DNA from 3 places in the Arthrobacter sp. 49Tsu3.1M3 genome. Region 1 is predicted to be linked to each of the others. Evidence: riboswitches for the same ligand, from Rfam matches in the RefSeq annotation. Region 1 holds a riboswitch; each other region holds the start of a gene.

Region 1 (4,171 bases):
TGAACCTTCTGGAGGCCATGGCCGGCTACGGGGTAACCTCACGGGTTACGGTCAACCGTCTCGCGGAGCCGATCCAGGTGGAGCCGGAGCTTCTGGCCCAGCTCGACGAGGGCGGAATCAGGCCTGGCGCGCTGGTCTCGCTGGAGCGGGTGGGGGAGTACATCTCGGTCCGCGTCCCCGATATCGAAGGTGCCCTGGAACTGCCGCCCGAGGTTGCCGCGCACGTGTTTGTAACAGTCGCCTGACCAGCCACTATGCGCCGGTCATGGGACGACCCATGAGTTGTACACATTTGCGGTTACGGATTTATTACCGGGCGGCTTAATCCCCTATAGTTAGTGCCCAGTACCGATACCAAAGCGTTACCTGATCCGAAGCCGAGCCCTGCCAGCGGATCAGTCGCAGAACTACCTCCTGGCAGGGGCGGGGGAACCACTTTCGGCTGCTACTTCGGCAGCCTTGGGGTGAAGTCCGTCAGCGGCAAGCAGCTTCCACCGAAGGATCCCCTGGGGATGCCTCTGTGCGTGGCTGCTTGCAACGGCGGGCCGGGTCTTTGATCTCTCTGACCCGAATCCGACAGCTAACTTCGCAGGCCATCCAGAGAGGAACCGTTCTTGACCACCCAGACCGCCAGGGGCCGTCGCCGCGCGACCGGTCCCGCTCCGGAGCCGCGTCCCGTCGTCGCACACACGGCCGAACGCCCGCGGGACGTGCACCGCGATGAACGGCGTCGCCGTCGCAGTCCGTTCCGCCAGGTCACGGACTTTGCCGCGGCCAGCGGAGTCGGGCAGAAGGCCGGGATCGCGCTGGCCGCCACTGGTCTGGTTCTTACCGTGACGGTCCCCGTCACGAGCCCTGTGATGGCTTCGAATCCGGGCGGCTCCGGCGCGCTCCCCGCTGCCGTGCAGCCGGATGTCACCGCTGCGGCCGCCGCCAAGGTCGACTTCAACCGCACCGCCGTCACCACGAAGGGTGATCCGGACGGGAAACTCAAGCAACTGCTGAGCGCCCAGTCTGTGGGCACCATCACCCGCGCGGCATCGGCCGGCACCCTGGGTGCGCCGCTCGACCAGCTGGTCACGGCCTCGCCCTTCGGCTACCGTGTCAGCCCCATTACCGGGGGCGCGGGGGAGTTCCACCGCGGCCAGGATTTCGCCGCCCAGTGCGGCACGGCGGTCCACGCGGCCGCCAGCGGCACCGTGACCTTCAACGGCTGGCATCCCTTCGGCGGGGGAAACCGCGTGGTCATCGATCACGGCAACGGCCTGGAGACCACGTACAACCACCTGTCCTCGGCCTCGGTCAAGGTCGGTCAGAAGGTTTCCCGCGGTGACGTCATCGCCATGAGCGGGACCACCGGCGCCTCCACGGGCTGCCACCTCCACTTTGAAGTGATGGTCAACGGCGACGTCGTTGACCCGCTCGGCTGGCTCTAAAAAGACGATGGGCTGCTCTCAACTCCGTATGACACGCCGTGATCTGAATGTGACATTGGATCGAGACTGCTGTAGGGTTTGAAGCACGCCAACTTTTCCGAAGTTGGCGCTCTTGAGTGGATTGCCTAGCTCTGCCACCGCTCAAGGTCCGTTCGCATTACATCGTCTGGCAGGGGCGGGGGAACCAATTTTGGCCTTCGAAAGAAGGCCTTGGGGTTAAGTCGCAAAGCTTCCCAGGAAGCAGCGCGGCCGGGTGACTCCCATCCGAATCCGACAGCTCACCTCGTAGGCATTGGGAGAGGCTACTTTCGTGTCTTCACGCCACAATTCTGCGCGCATGCGCACCGGCGAGGCTCTGTCGAGCCCGCTGGAATCCACATCACGTGCCGCCCTTGCCGGCGCCCGGATTGGATCACGTTCCGCAGGCTCAATCTCTACCGAGCCCGGACAGCATGCAGTTTCCGCTTTTGGCGCGTCTTCGCAGTACACCCTTCGCTAAGTAACCCATTTCGGGGCGATCCGGCGTACCCCCAAGATGCCGGAGCGTCCTCAGTCCGTGCCCGAAAGCGCGCGGTCCAAGGATCACGAAAGAGAGAACTTAATGACTACTCGTGCAAACGTTGCACGGCACCGCGCCGAGGTCACCAAGACCAACTCGCTGGCTGTAATTGCTAAGGCTGTCGGCGACAACGCCGGCGGCGTGGGCCGTCAGGCCGCGGTCATCGCCGCAGCTTCCGGTCTGGTCCTGACCAGCGGAATCGCAGCCAACGCTGCTGAAACCAATGTTCAGCGCGAATCCACCTCCGCTTCGGCCCTGGAAGTCCAGTCCGCAGCTCCGGCCACCATCTCGGCCGCTTCCACCATCGCGATCTCCTACGAGAAGCCCGCCGTGACCACCACGCCGGCTCCCGTCGTCGAGGCTCCCAAGCCCGTCGTGAAGGTCCAGGACGCCACGGCCACGGCCACCCGCGCCGGCGGCACCGAGCTGGGCGTCAGCGGCGGCGTCGCTGCCCAGGCCCCCGCCGGCATCGGAAGCGGCGCCGGTGCGACCATCGCCGCCGCTGCCTACGCACAGATCGGTGTGGCGCAGGACTGCACCGCACTCGCCACCAACGCCCTGGCCGCGGCCGGCATCCACTACCACGGCTGGCCGGCAGGTTACCTGTCCCTGGGCCGCACCGTGAGCGCCGCCGAGGCACGCCCGGGCGACCTCGCCTACTACCAGAACGGTGGCGTGGGCATGGCTCACATCGCGGTCTACGTCGGCAACGGCATGGCAGTGCACGGCGGCTGGAACGGCGGCACCACCGCACTGTACAGCGTCAACGTCGGCTCTGGCCCGGTCTTCATCCGCGTCGGCGCCTAAGCACGAACCCCAGCATTTCCGAAAGACCCCCGCCTCCAGGCGGGGGTCTTTCGCGTTGCCGCGCAGTGAACTTTCCGTGCCGGGGACTGCGCCGGTGAAAAAATATTCGGTGATCCGGCACTTGAGTGTTTACTCTTGTGTTGTCGATCCATAGCCCGACCATGCAGAGGGCAGCCGGCCCTCGTGCCGCTGGCGGGTGCGGCCGTGAAGAGGTATGCGGATGCGCACTCTCGTTCTGAATGCTGGATATGAACCGCTGGCGGTCATCACCTTCCGCCGGGCGCTCGTCCTTGTCCTGACCGGAAAGGCCAGCGTGGTGGCCGAAGGGGACGACCCCGTGGTCGGCCCCCAGGATATTTTGGGCCGCCCGTCCGTGATCCTGCTGAACCGCTACATCCGGCCCAGGTACAACACGATGACTGCGGTGAGCCGCCGCGGAGTGCTGCGCCGGGATGGCCACCGCTGCGCGTACTGTGGCAAGGCTGCCCACACCATCGACCACATCCAGCCCAAGTCGCGGGGCGGAGCCGACTCCTGGGAGAACCTGGTGGCGGCGTGCCTGCGGTGCAACAACGCCAAGAGCGACCACACGCCGGCGGAGATGGGCTGGAAGATCGGTTTTGTACCGGGTCCGCCAAAAGGTGCCATCTGGCAGATCAAGGAACTCGAAAAGCCGACGCCGGCCTGGGATCCGTTCCTGCTGCCTGAATCGGCTGCCTGATCTGCCTCGTGCTCTGACTCCTGCCAGGGCCTGATCTGCTGCCTGATCAGCCGGTGGCGTGGCTGCTGGCGCACATTGCGCCTTGTTCGTTGGCCGTTGGCTGTTGGCCCTTGGCTCTTGGCGCCGCGCTAGGCTGAACCAATGGAGTTCGATGCCATCATTCTCGCCGGTGGGCGGTCCTCACGCCTCGGCGGCGTGCCCAAATCCGGGCTGATCTACGACGGCGCCACCCTCCTGGAGCGGTCGCTCCTGGCCGCCGGCGCGGCGGGGCGCGCCGTCGTCGTCGGCCCCGACCCCGGGGGCCTGCCCGGCGGCATCCTGACCTGCCGCGAAGAGCCGCCCTTCGCGGGTCCGGCCGCAGCCATCGCGGCGGGACTGGCCGCCCTGGCCGCCGATCACGCGAGCCGGCATGCACCAGCCGCGCCCTATACCCTCGTCCTGGCGTGTGACATGCCCCGGTCGGCCGATGCGGTCCGTGCCCTGGCGCAGGCGCTGGACGCGTCCGCTGCAGGCACGCCGCAAGGGGACGGGCCCGACGGCGTCATGGCCGTCTCGGCCGACGGCCGGAAGCAGCCGCTCGCAGGTTTTTATGGCACGGCCGTGCTACAACGTTCTGTGGCGGACGCCGCGTCCCGGGACCGGCTGGAA
Region 2 (4,171 bases), on a different contig from region 1:
CACCCGCGAAGTCACCCGGGCCGGTGAGGAAATGCACCTGACCGCCACGCAGTTCGAACTGCTGCGCTACCTCATGGAAAACCCGAAACGGGTCATCAGCAAGGCCCAGATCCTGGACCGCGTCTGGGACTACGACTTCGGCGGGCAGGCGAACATCGTGGAACTGTACATTTCCTACCTCCGCAAGAAGGTCGACGCCAACCACGCTCCCATGATCCACACGGTGCGCGGAGCCGGGTACGTCCTGAAACCGGCGGACTGATCCGTGCCCTCACTTTCCGGCATGACCCGCGTCCCCGGACGCGACTGGCGCAACCCGTCGACGTGGCATTTGCGTACCAGGCTGGTCCTGGTCGCCATGGCGCTGCTCGTGGCCATCTGCGGCGCTGTGGGCTTGTTCAGCTACGCCTCCATGGACCTCTTCCTTACCCGGCAACTCGACACCCAGCTGGACCAGGCCTCCCACCGTTCGAGCGAGTTCGGCCGGCCCTCCTCGGACGATTCGGGCAGGCGCCCCGACCCCCTCGAAGCCCGGGGACAGGGCGTCGGAACACTTAACGCCCGGATAGTGGACGGCGAAGTCAGCAGGGCCGGTTTCCTGGCCGGGGACGGCGCGGTCAAGAGCCTCTCCCCCGACGACAACAAGGTCCTCCTGGCCCTCACGCCGAGCGGCGTGCCCGTGGACCGCAGCCTGTCGGCCGGCGGCTACCGGCTCACGGCCGCGCGTACACCGTACGGCGACGTGATTGTGACCGGACTCCCGCTGGCAGAAAAACAAAACACCCTGGCCTCCCTGGTCTGGACCATGGTGGTGGTGTCCGCAGGCGGGCTGGTGCTGATCGGGCTCGCCGGCACGGCCCTGATCCGGCGGACCATGAAGCCGCTGGAACAGCTCTCCGAGGTCGCCACCAAGGTCTCCCGTCTCCCGCTGGACGCCGGCGAGGTGGCGCTCGGGGTCCGCGTCCCGACGTCGGCGGCCCATCCCGGAACGGAAGTGGGCAGCGTGGGCTACGCGCTGAACAAGATGCTGGACAACGTCTCCAACGCTCTCGAGGCGCGGCAGGAGAGCGAGATGAAGGTCCGTCAGTTCGTCGCCGACGCCTCGCACGAACTCCGCACCCCGCTGACGGCCATCCGCGGCTACACGGAGCTGATGCGGATGACCGAGCACTTCACCCCCGACGGCGAGAGGTCCCTCGCCCGTGTGCAAAGCCAGTCCGAGCGGATGACCACGCTCGTCGAGGACCTGCTGCTGCTGGCGCGCCTGGACGAGGGGCAGCCGCTCAAAATCTCCGACGTCGACCTCACCCAACTGGCCATCGAGACGGTCAGCGATGAGAAAGTCATGGCCCCGGACCGCATCTGGCAGCTGGAACTTCCGGACGAGCCCGTGGTGGTGCGCGGTGATGCGACCCAGCTTCACCAGGTCCTCGCCAACCTGCTGTCCAATGCGCGCAAGCACACCGAACCCGGGACCAAGGTGGTCACGGGCATTATGCGCTCGGCTGACGGCAGTGCCGTGGTCACCGTGACAGACAATGGCAGCGGCATCGCCCCGGAATTTATCGGCCGGGTCTTCGCCCGCTTCGCCCGGGCCGACGCCTCCCGCACCAATCCGGCGTCGAACCCCGCAGCCGTCCCCGCCGGTTCTGCCGTCGCGACGGCGAGGGTCGGGTCCGGGGCCGCCGCACGCTCGTCTTCCGGCGCCGTTTCCGGCAGCCGCGGAGGTCACGGCACGGCGACCGCCGCGCCGACGTCCGAGGGCACCAGCGGGTTGGGCCTGTCCATTGTCCAGTCGATCGTGGAGGCCCACGGAGGAACAGTCGAGGTCACGTCCCGGCCGGGCCGCACGGAGTTCGCCGTGCGGCTGCCCGCCGCGCCGCCGCCGGCGTAACCAGAACGGCCGCCGCCGGCGCAACCAGCCCGGACCGGCCGACCGGTGAACCCGGCGCAACCCGACACCCCGGCACTGTGACTCCTGTTACCAAAATGTGACTTAAGCGGCCGGGTCCTGTAGCGTCGTTAGCGTGCGCCGCCATCGGTGCCGCATATCCGGACGGACGCCAAACTCTGCCGCTTCCCGGATTCCGCTGGACCAGGCAGAGGCGGGGGACCCAGAGTTCCCGGGCATTCTGCTTTCATGCGCCCTCGGGGTGAAGCCGACACGTGATGTTCCGTGCGGCCGGATGACCTCATCCGAACCCGACAGCTAACTCCGCCGGCGTTGAGAGGCCACCATGACTGAATTCCAGGTACAAACACGCCCTGACGGTGATTCGCGTTCCCGCTCAGTTGGCGCAGCTAAGTCGCGCCACCGCGCCGAACCGGTCAAGCAGGCATCCGCCCTGTCGCGGTTCGCCGCCGGGCTCGGAGTAAGCGGCCGCCGTGCCGCCGTCGTCACCGCCGCGTGCGCGCTGCTGCTCGGGGGCGGCGCCGCCGGCCAGGCGGCAGAGCCGGGCGCCCACACGTCGAACGTTGCGAGCCAGAGGGCCACGATCGCCGACCCGCTGGCCAAGCTCAACTTCGAGCGGGTCCAGGTTGCTGGGCCGACCGCTCCCGCGGAAAAGAACGTGGCTCCCCAGATCTCGGAGGTTAAGGCAGCCGAAGCGCTGATCCCCGCCCCCGCTGTGGCCGCGCCTGCACCCGCGGCGGCACCTGCCCCGGCCCCCGCGGCAGCCCCCGCACCCGCTCCGGCCCCCGCGGCAGCCCCCGCGCCCGCTCCGGCACCGGCACCGGCTCCGGCAGCCGCTCCGGCCCCCGCGCCGGTCGCAATCGACGACCCCGCCGGGGCGCAGGCCTACGCCGCGTCCCAGCTGGGAAGCTATGGCTGGGCACCCGGCCAGATGCAGTGCCTGCACAAGCTGTGGACCAAGGAATCCGACTGGAAGACCACCGCCACGAACGCCAGCAGCGGCGCCTACGGCGTGGTCCAGTCCCTGCCCGCCTCGAAGATGGCGAGCGCCGGCGCCGATTACATGACCAACTACCGGACCCAGATCAACTGGGGCCTGAACTACGTCAAATCGCGCTACGGCTCCCCCTGCGGCGCCCTGAACTTCCACTACGCACACAACTGGTACTAAACCGGCACTAGCCGCCCCGCCAAAGAGGCCCCGGATCCGCATGGATCCGGGGCCTTCTTGCACCTCCACGGCCGGACCGGCCCGGCGGCCAGACTTCCACAGCCCCCGCACAGCTCGACCCTAAAGCCCTCATATGGGCCGCCGGGAAAGTTGAGCCATGACATTCACAGACCAGGCCACAGGAACCCTGCCCCGCTCCACGGCAACGCCGGCCGGCCCGGCGGCCCCCGAGTCATCCTCGGGGCTTGCGCTGGCCGACGCACCGGTCCCGGGCCCGATCGCCGGAGCGCTGACCGGCCCCAGCGGCCGGCGCACGGCCATTGATACGCGCGCCAGCACGCCCCTGCTGGACGTCACCATCCCGGTTTTCAACGAGGAACGGGACCTCGAGGCCTGCCTGCGCCGGCTCCACGCGTACCTGCTCGGCGCCTTCCCGCATTCCTTCCGGATCACCGTGGCGGACAACGCCAGCACCGACGGAACGCTCAAGGCCGCGGAACGGGTAGCCCGCGAGCTGCGCGAAGTGACGGTGGTCCACATGGCGGAAAAGGGCCGCGGAAACGCACTTCGCAGGGTGTGGCTGGCTTCGCCGTCGCCGGTCCTGGCGTACATGGATGTGGATCTTTCCACTGATCTGGCGGCCCTCGGCCCGCTCCTTGCCCCGCTCATTTCGGGGCATTCCGACCTGGCGATCGGGACGCGGCTGACCCGCAATTCCCGCGTGGTCCGCGGACCCAAGCGGGAATTCATCTCGCGCAGCTACAACTTTCTGCTCCAGGCCCTCATGGGCGCCCACTTCAGTGACGCGCAGTGCGGCTTCAAGGCAATCCGGGCGGACGTGGCCCGGCAACTGCTCCCCCACACGCTGGACAACGCCTGGTTCTTCGACACCGAACTGCTGGTCCTGGCGGAAAAGTGCGGCCTGCGCGTCCACGAAGTCCCGGTGGACTGGACCGACGATCCGGATTCCAGCGTGGACATCGTCCAGACGGCCCTCGCGGACTTGCGTGGCATGGCACGGTTGAGCCGGGACCTGGTCTCGGGCCGGATCCCGGTTCCCGACCTGCGCGCGGCCCTGGCCCGCGGAC
Region 3 (4,171 bases), on a different contig from region 1:
GACTTCTCTGCCGCGGCCCGGCCGCTGGCCCGGATCGAGAAGAATGCACTGCGGCGTGCCGTGCTCGCCCTGGCGGACAACGCGCTGGCCCACACGCCTCCGGGCGGCCGCGTGTCCATCATGACCTCAATCGAGCAGAAGCGCGCCGTGATCACGGTGGCGGACTCCGGGACCGGAATCACCGGCGTCGATCAGGCCCGGATCTTTGACCGGTTCGTGCGGACGGCCGGCACCGGCACCTCACGGGGACAGCGGAGCTTTGGCATCGGCCTGGCCTTGGTCCGGGAGATTGCCGTCGCGGCCGGGGGCACCGTCGAGGTGGCCGCGACGGGCGACGAGGGAACCGTCATGAAGTTGACACTTCCGCTCATGGGCAGCGGGAATCCCTGAGGACCCTGCGCCGGGGAAAGATATGCCATCGGGATCCCGGACCCCCGAATGCGGAGACAGGAAAGACCGGCGGTCGAGTTGCCCCCAAGGGAACTCGACCGCCGGTCTTTCCGGACTGTCTGGCCCCGGGCCGGGGCCGTGCGGCTTAGGCGCGGACGAACGTCACTCCGCCGGTCGCGGTCAGCCAGGACAGCGGGTGAACCATGGTCTGGTTCTTGCCGTTCATGCCGCCACTGACCACTTGGCCGTTGCCGGCGTAGATGCCGACGTGGCCGGACTGGACCACCATGTCACCGGGCTGCGGTGTCGCCACAACGGTTCCAAGGCCGAGGAACGCGCGGGGACCGATGTCGCCAACGGGCTTACCCGCGGCGCCAAGGGCCTTTTCCACCATGGCAGTGCAGTCCTGGGTGATGCCCACCTGGCTGTAGGCGGCCGAGAGCATGATGGCGTTGCGTCCGCCCGCGGGCGCCGCGGCCGGCGCTGCTGCCGGAGCGGCCTGCACCTGGATGACGGGCTTGGCCGGAGCCTTGGGCGCTGCCGCCGGGGCTGCAGCGGGAGCCGGAGCCGGCGCGACGGGCTGTTCGATGACCGGCGCGGCAACAGAATCCACGGCGGGGCGCTCGAAGCTGATCTTGACGCTTGAATCGGCGCTGACGGGGGCACTGACCTGTCCGGTGACGTCGACGTTCGACGCCGGAGCAGAGTCACGCTGCACGGGGGCGGTGGCCGCGTTGGCGGCCATTCCGCTGGTCAGGACCAGGCCGGATGCGGCGGCGAGGACGGCGGCATGGCGCGCAAAAGTATTGACTGAAGTCATGAAAGATGTAGCCTCTCCCAATGCCTGCGAGGTGAGCTGTCGGATTCGGATGGGAGGCACCCGGCCGCACTCCGGGCCCGTCGTTGCGGGCACTGTGCGGCTTCACCCCAAGACCTGCATATCAGCAGATCAAAAGTGGTTTCCCCGTCTCTGCCGGACGTTGATGCGAGTTACCCCCGGGCCGCGGCAGAGTTAGGCAATCGGCTGGGGAGCGCCCGTATCGGAGACAACAGGCACTCATCAACCGTAGCGCGAACCGCACCCGAAAGTCACATTCAGGTAACGGGGCCATGATCCCGGGCCGCTATTTGCCCATAGGGCGGCGCCGGTTCCGAACATAGGATGATGCCATCAGCACCACCGGAAGCGGAGGCCCGAAATGAACAGCCAGTGTGTCGCCATCTGCCAGTTGAGCACTCAGCCCCAAGAGGATTTCGACGTCAACACCGAGCTGCTGATCCTGGACGGCGGGGACGTCCACGTGAGCACATGGGACGCGGAACCGCGCGACGGGGGTTTCGACGAGCACATCCTCAATGACCGGGTGGACGCGCTCGGGTACATGGTCGTCAACGACTGGGCCTTCCTGGACGGGAAAGCCTACGCGGTGGTGGAACGGCGGTCCGGCCCGGCGCCGGCCGGGCGCCGCGAACCGTGACCTTCCTGTCCCTGGCGCTGATCGCCGTCATCGCCCTGGCTGGCCCCCTGCTGGCCCTGCCGGCGCGCTGGCACTTGCCTGTCATGCTGGGTGAGCTGCTGGCCGGCATCGCGATCGGGCGTTCAGGCCTGGCCCTGGTGGACCCCGCGGACCCGACGTTCACCCTGCTGGCCAATATCGGGTTTGCGCTGATGATGTTCGTGGCAGGCACCCACGTTCCCGTGCGGGATCCGAACATCCGTGGCGCTCTCGGCAAGGGCTCCCGCCGGGCGATGGTGGCCGCAGCGGCTGCGGTGGTGGTCGGAACCGGCGTCGGACTGATGTTCGGGACTGGACATGCCCCCCTCTACGTCGTGCTGCTGGCGTCCTCGTCGGCCGCACTGGTGCTTCCAATCGTCGATTCCCTGCGCCTCGGCGGCCCGGATGTCGTCGCCATGACAGCGCAGGTGGCAATAGCCGACACAGCCTGCATTGTGGCGTTGCCGCTCCTGGTGGATCCGCCCCACGCAGTCCAGGCGGCGCGGGGTGTCCTCGCGGTGACCGGGTGCGCAGTGGTGCTCTTCTTCGGCTTGCGCTGGCTGGAGCGCCGGGGCGTCCGTCGGCGCGTGCACCGGCTCTCGGAAAGCCGCAAGTTTGCCCTGGAGCTACGGATCCAGCTGGCCGTGCTCTTCACCCTGGCCGGTGTCGCGACGTGGAGCAATGTGTCTGTGATGATGGCAGGCTTTTCTTTCGGGCTGGTGATGGCTGCGGTCGGCGAACCGCGGCGGCTGGCCCGGCAACTGTTCGCGCTCAGCGACGGCTTCCTGGGTCCGCTCTTCTTCGTGTGGCTGGGTGCATCGCTGACGCTCAGGGACCTGGCCGGGCACCCGGACATGATGGCCCTCGGCCTGGTGCTGGGGGCCGGGGCCCTGCTGGCGCACGCCGACCTGGCTTTCCTGGGACTCCCGCTGTCGCTGGGGGTGTTGTCGGCGGCCCAGCTTGGCGTACCGGTGGCTGCGGCGAGCATCGGAACGCAGCTTCAGGTCCTGCTCCCAGGCGAGGCCGCGGCCCTGCTGGTGGGTGCGCTGGTCACCATAGCCGCGAGCGCCGTCGCCGGGTCACGGGCGGCCAGGACTTTCGCGCTCCCGGCAAATGCCGGCGGCAAGTCCGGAAATTCCGGCAGCGCTGTCGGGCAGGGCGATCCGGGGGGTCCGAAGGCCTGACTGTCCGAACGTCTAAGTGCCTTGACCAAGGCCGGGCCGGCGGCGAAGGTTCGGATCGTCATGCTCCAACGGACGTGAATTGCAGCTCCGGCCTCCGCTTGGCCATCTCTGCCAGGACAAGGGAGACGGCGTCCCGGACAGCTGTGCCGTCGGCGTCGAACGTCCCGCCAGGCTCGCCGAGCACCGCGTTGGCGTGCCGGACGAACCTGTCCCAGTCCCCCGCGCCCGCGCGCAGCGCCAGCATCGGCGAGAGCAGCGCGGCCCGGCGCAGCCAGGCATCGGGCTCTCGCACCCACCGGTCCAGGACGCTGTCGGCCCGCACCCTGGCCAGAACATCCAGTCCGTCCACCAGGGGCCCGACGACGTCGACGGCGAGCGGATCCACAAGGTCCCGCACCCGCGCCTGCCGGATGAAGCCCTCCAGCCGGGTGAGGTCGGAGTTGGTCAGCAGCTTCACGTTGGCCTGCAGCAGGACGACGGCGGCCAGCCGGCGCTCGAAAACCGGCGCGGCCCCCACGTCGAATCCTCCCAGCCCTGAGCCTCCATTCCCGGAGCCTCCCGGCCCGGTGCCCCACAGTTCGGAACTCAGCGCAGTGACCTCATCGCGGGACAGTCCGGGATAGCGGCGGCCGGCATCCCGGACCGTGCCGCGCACGGCGCCCACGGACGTGCCGTAGTACCGGAGGCCGCTGCCCGCCGGCTCCGTTTCCAGCCGCGCCTGCAGCTGCTCAGCGCGGCGCCAGGAAGCTTCGCGCTGCAGCGAGAGGTCGATGAATTCGCCGGCATCACTCACCTGTCCATTCTTTCCCCTCTCGGCTCGCGGTGGAAACGCGGTGCGATGCCGTCCTGAGCGTGGGCCCGGACCATCTGCCTAGACTGAGCAGGCAGGCCTCCGATCGAAAGCGGTTTACACAACCATGCACACCAAGCTGACACTCGCCATCGCACTTTCCGCCATGACGCTGGGGGTGGCGGGCTGCTCTGCCCCGGCGCCATCTACCCCACCGTCGCCTGACTCGCCTGCGGCATCCGCGGCACCCGCCGCTGATTTTGCTTTAGACATCACGGGGGCGCCCGGCCGGATCGCCCAAGCGGGCCTCA

What was found. A riboswitch is a leader RNA that binds a small molecule or an ion and turns the genes downstream of it on or off. The one in region 1 is predicted to bind cyclic di-AMP.
Region 2: linked by a shared signal. The riboswitch ahead of B5X90_RS08560 (aggregation-promoting factor C-terminal-like domain-containing protein) and the one ahead of B5X90_RS18290 (NlpC/P60 family protein) in region 1 are both predicted to bind cyclic di-AMP.
Region 3: linked by a shared signal. The riboswitch ahead of B5X90_RS14755 (hypothetical protein) and the one ahead of B5X90_RS18290 (NlpC/P60 family protein) in region 1 are both predicted to bind cyclic di-AMP.

Annotation. Positions count from the first base shown of each region.
Region 1 is NZ_FUZD01000023.1:37,036-41,206, reverse strand. It holds gene B5X90_RS18300 (metal-dependent transcriptional regulator) at 1-245, shown strand, start outside; cyclic di-AMP (ydaO/yuaA leader) riboswitch at 395-610, shown strand; gene B5X90_RS18295 (M23 family metallopeptidase) at 615-1,436, shown strand; cyclic di-AMP (ydaO/yuaA leader) riboswitch at 1,559-1,742, shown strand; gene B5X90_RS18290 (NlpC/P60 family protein) at 2,038-2,802, shown strand; gene B5X90_RS18285 (HNH endonuclease) at 3,023-3,523, shown strand; gene B5X90_RS18280 (molybdenum cofactor guanylyltransferase) at 3,665-4,171, shown strand, end outside.
Region 2 is NZ_FUZD01000005.1:126,397-130,567, reverse strand. It holds gene B5X90_RS08570 (response regulator transcription factor) at 1-262, shown strand, start outside; gene B5X90_RS08565 (sensor histidine kinase) at 284-1,894, shown strand; cyclic di-AMP (ydaO/yuaA leader) riboswitch at 2,079-2,236, shown strand; gene B5X90_RS08560 (aggregation-promoting factor C-terminal-like domain-containing protein) at 2,238-3,083, shown strand; gene B5X90_RS08555 (bifunctional glycosyltransferase family 2/GtrA family protein) at 3,241-4,171, shown strand, end outside.
Region 3 is NZ_FUZD01000014.1:81,914-86,084, forward strand. It holds gene B5X90_RS14750 (sensor histidine kinase) at 1-390, shown strand, start outside; gene B5X90_RS14755 (hypothetical protein) at 536-1,210, opposite strand; cyclic di-AMP (ydaO/yuaA leader) riboswitch at 1,218-1,419, opposite strand; gene B5X90_RS14760 (hypothetical protein) at 1,590-1,868, shown strand; gene B5X90_RS14765 (cation:proton antiporter) at 1,865-3,070, shown strand; gene B5X90_RS14770 (DNA alkylation repair protein) at 3,129-3,863, opposite strand; gene B5X90_RS14775 (hypothetical protein) at 3,988-4,171, shown strand, end outside.